One region of the Variovorax sp. DAIF25 genome, then DNA from elsewhere that is predicted to be linked to it. Evidence: predicted binding sites of a transcription regulator. Region 1 holds the regulator's gene; the other holds the start of a gene.
What was found. The regulator sigma-54, encoded in region 1, starts transcription at its own class of promoters, with help from an activator protein. The targets are predictions, from matches to a motif close to TGGCANGNAANCTGCTTT.

Region 2: the regulator sigma-54 is predicted to act here: its motif matches at 1,406-1,423, upstream of R0232_RS32440 (ammonium transporter).

The regions. Positions count from the first base shown of each region.
Region 1 covers NZ_CP136636.1:753,876-756,073, forward strand. The annotation lists gene lptB (LPS export ABC transporter ATP-binding protein) at 1-210, shown strand, start outside; gene R0232_RS03540 (RNA polymerase factor sigma-54) at 241-1,830, shown strand; gene R0232_RS03545 (phospholipase D family protein) at 1,841-2,198, shown strand, end outside.
Region 2 covers NZ_CP136636.1:7,018,795-7,020,992, reverse strand. The annotation lists gene R0232_RS32445 (hypothetical protein) at 1-127, opposite strand, end outside; gene R0232_RS32440 (ammonium transporter) at 134-1,369, opposite strand; gene R0232_RS32435 (sulfite exporter TauE/SafE family protein) at 1,788-2,198, shown strand, end outside.

The DNA of each region.
Region 1 (2,198 bases):
GTGATCGAGATCCAGCGCATCATCAGCTTCCTGAAGGAACGCGGCATCGGCGTGCTGATCACCGACCACAACGTGCGCGAGACGCTGGGCATCTGCGACCACGCCTTCATCATCAGCGACGGCCATGTGCTGGCACAGGGCACGCCCTCGGAGATCGTCGACAACGCCGAAGTGCGCCGGGTCTACCTGGGCGAGCACTTCCGCATGTGATGACCCTCGTGCAAGTCATTTCCTGAGGGCATGAAACAAGGCTTGTCGCTGCGCGTTTCGCAGCATCTCGCGCTGACGCCTCAGCTGCAGCAGTCGATCCGGCTGCTGCAGCTCTCCACGCTCGAACTGAGCCAGGAGGTCGAGCAGATGCTCGACGAGAACCCCTTCCTCGAGCGCACCGCCGAGGAAGCCGCGCGCGAGGAGTTCGGCCTCGACGCCGCCGACACGCCCGCGCCGCGCGAGGACACCGAGCGCGAAGCCGAGAGCGACTACGCGAGCGCCGCGCCTTCGACCTCGACCACGTCCACCGAGACCGCCTCGTCGTCCGAGGCCGAGCCGGCCCTCGACTCGCCCGAGCGCGAGCCCGACTGGGAAGGCGACGGCACCGTCGACATGGCGCCCGACGACAGCGAATGGGGCAGCGACGCGCCCGCGCGCAACAACAGCAGCACCGGCGACGACGAGCGCGCCGATGCCACCGAGCTCGCGCGCAGCCAGGAATCGCTGCAGTCCTTCCTGCACCGCCAGGCGCTGAGCCTGCGGCTCAACGAGAACGACAGCGCCGCGCTGCGCTTTTTGATCGAGTCGCTCAACGACGACGGCTACCTCGAGGATTCGCTGCCGGCGCTGGCCTCGGGCCTCGCGGGCGACGACAACGACCAGTTCGACGAACTGGTGCACCACTTCCAGGTCGCGCTGGGCTTGCTGCAGAGCCTGGAGCCCGCGGGCGTGGGCGCGCGCGACCTCGGCGAATGCCTCGCGATCCAGCTGCGCGCGCTGGCCGACGAAGACGAAACCGAGGACGAGGAGCTGGTGCGCAAGACCGCGCTCGCCATCTGCAAGCAGCCGATGGAGCTGCTCGCGCGGCGCGACTTCAAGCGCCTCGCCACGCTCACGCGTACCAACGAGGAACTGGTGCGCTCGGCGCTGCAGGTCATCGCGCGGCTCGAACCCAAGCCGGGCCGCCGCTTCGTCGATGTCGAGCGCAACATCGTCATTCCCGACGTGATCGTCACCAAGACCGGCCGCGGCACCAACGTGAAGTTCCGCGTCATGCTCAACCCCGAGGTGATGCCGCGGCTGCGCGTGCACGACATCTATGCCGGCGCGCTCAAGTCGCACAAGGGCGAGGGCAGCCAGGCGCTGTCGCAGCGGCTGCAGGAGGCGCGCTGGTTCATCAAGAACATCCAGCAGCGCTTCGACACCATCCTGCGCGTGAGCAACGCCATCGTCGAGCGGCAGAAGAGCTACTTCGTGCACGGCGAGCTCGCGATGCGCCCGCTGGTGCTGCGCGAGATCGCCGACGAGCTCGGGCTGCACGAATCCACCATCTCGCGCGTGACCACCGCGAAGTACATGTCCACGCCCTTCGGCACGGTCGAGCTCAAGTACTTCTTCGGCTCGGCGCTGGGCACCGAGACCGGCGGCAATGCCTCGAGCACCGCGGTGCGCGCGCTGATCAAGCAGTTCGTCGGTTCGGAGAGCGTGAAGAAGCCGCTGTCGGACAGCCAGATCTCCGAGATGCTCAAGGAGCAGGGCATCGAGTGCGCGCGCCGCACCGTCGCCAAGTACCGCGAGGCGCTGCGCATCGCGCCCGCCAACCTGCGCAAGGCCCTGTAGAAAGCCGCCGATGGCCCGACGCCTGCTGTCGCGCTGTGGGCCCTGGGTGTTCGCCATCGCGGCCGCGCTGTTGGCCGCCGGTTGCGCCTCGCTGCCCGACGAGGCCCCGCGCACGCCCACCAAGGCCATCGCCGTGTCGAAGGACACTGCGCTCGGGCGCATCGCGCTGGCCGCACAGCCCGACCCCGACCTCAGCGGCTTTCGCCTCATGCCCGGCGGCGACTTCGCCTTCGACACCCGCATCCAGCTCGCGCGCCGCGCCCAGCGCACGCTCGACGTCCAGTACTACCAGATCGAGAACGACGAGACCGGCCGCTACCTGCTGCGCACCCTGCGCGATGCCGCGCAGCGCGGCGTGCGGGTGCGCG
Region 2 (2,198 bases), 1.1 Mb from region 1:
TGGCGTACTCGGCATTGACGGCCATCCACTCGGTGTCGGTCACGCGGCCGTGCTTGCGGCGCAGGGCCACGTGCAGGCGCGCCGCGAGCGCGATGCGCTCGCTCTCGGACAGGACGTGGCCATCCATCGCGGTTCAGCCTCCGATGTGTTCGCGGTGCTGGGCCAGGTCGAGCCCCTGCACCTCGCTGTCGGGATCGACGCGCAGCCCCACCAGCACGCGCACCAGGAACAGCACGATCGCGGTGCCGGCCGCGCTGTAGACCGCCACGCCGCCGACCGCGATCGCCTGCGTCAGCACGTTGCCGCTGGCGCCCGAGATGGCCTTGTCGGCGAACACGCCCGTGAGCAGCGCGCCCACGATGCCGCCGATGCCGTGCACGCCGAACACGTCGAGCGAATCGTCCGCGCCCAGCAGGCGCTTGAGGCCGGTGGCGCCCCAGTAGCAGGCCAGGCCGGCGATGGCGCCGATGGCCAGCGCCGAGGGCGGCGTGACGAAGCCCGCGGCCGGCGTGATCGCCACCAGCCCCGCGACCAGGCCCGAGCACAGGCCCAGCAGCGAGGGGCTGCGGCGCACCGTCCACTCGGCGATCATCCAGCTCGCGGCGCCCGCGGCGGCCGCCACGTGCGTGACCAGCATCGCGAGGCCCGCGCGCCCGTCGGCCGCCACCGCCGAGCCCGCATTGAAGCCGAACCAGCCCACCCACAGCAGGCTGGCGCCGGTCATGGTGAAGGCCAGGTTGTAGGGCTCGAAGGGCTCGCGGCCATAGCCGCGGCGCGGGCCCAGCGCATAGGCGCAGACCAGCCCCGCCACGCCCGCGTTGACGTGCACTACCGAGCCGCCCGCGAAGTCGAGCGCGCCCATCTGCGCGAGCCAGCCGCCGGGCTCCCAGACCCAGTGCGCGATCGGCGCATAGACCAGCACGCTCCACAGCAGCGCGAACCACAGCACGGCCGAGAAACGCATGCGCTCGACGAAGGCGCCGAGCACCAGCGCGGTGGTGATGATCGCGAAGCTCAGCTGGAACATCGCGTAGACCGTCTCGGGCACGTTGGGCGCCACGTGGCTCACGGTCAGCGTGCCGGCGTCCTTCAGGTAATCGAAGCCCGCGAACCAGAAGCGCCCGGTGCCGCCGAGCCAGGGCCAGCCGGGCGTGAAGGCCAGCGAGTAGCCGAGCGCGAACCAGGTCAGCGACACCACCGCGGCGATGGCGACCACGCAGGCCATGGTGGCGAGCACGTTCTTGCGCCGCACCATGCCGGCATAGAAGAGGGCGATGCCCGGCAGCGTCATCAGCAGCACCAGCACCGTGGAGGTCATCATCCACGCGGTGTCCGCGGCGCTGATGGAGGCTTGCGGTACCAGGGCCATGGCGGCGGTCTCTTCTTGGAGTGGTGGTCCGGACTCTGTGCACAAGTCGTGCCACCATCGTTAACCGCATGAAACACTTTGGTTTGCTACGCCGTGCGCGAAAGTAAGGCAAAGCGGGTAATTCCCAATGCACTGCGGCGGTGCACCCCCTAAAGTCCAGCCACTCGCGAACGGGCCCTGCTCGTGCTGCCGAGGGCCGAGGAGACAAATTCCCGATCGACAAGAACAATCATCCAAAAGGCTACATTCGAGAGCCTGGTTCACAGATTGAAAAGCGCCGCTGGTCGGCGCTTTTTTTTTGCCTGTCGCTGTCGCATCGGTGCCCCGAATCCTTGTCGTGAAAAGCGGCGGAACGGCCGGCGGTAGCTCTGTGTATAGCTACTCTTTTGATAGCGATTCCGGTGCGACAATCGCGGCCATGGAAATGTGGCTGATGACCGCGGCCTCGCTGCTCGCGGGGTTCGTGGATGCGATCGTGGGTGGGGGTGGACTGATCCTGGTGCCGGCGCTGTTCGCGGCCTTTCCCGGCGCGCCACCGGCCACGTTGCTGGGCACCAACAAGAGCGCGTCGATCTGGGGCACGGCCGCTTCGGCGGCGCAGTTCAGCCAGCGCGTGCAGATGCGCTGGGGCGCGCTGTGGCCGGCCGCGCTGGCCGGTTTCTGCGGCGCGCTGGCCGGCGCCTGGGGCGTCACCCAGTTTCCGGGCGATTTCCTGCGCCGCGCGCTGCCCGCGATCCTGCTGGCGGTGCTGCTCTATACCCTGGCGCGCAAGGACATGGGCCGCCATCACGCGCCGCGCTTCACCGGCCGCGCCGAGACGCTCGCCGCC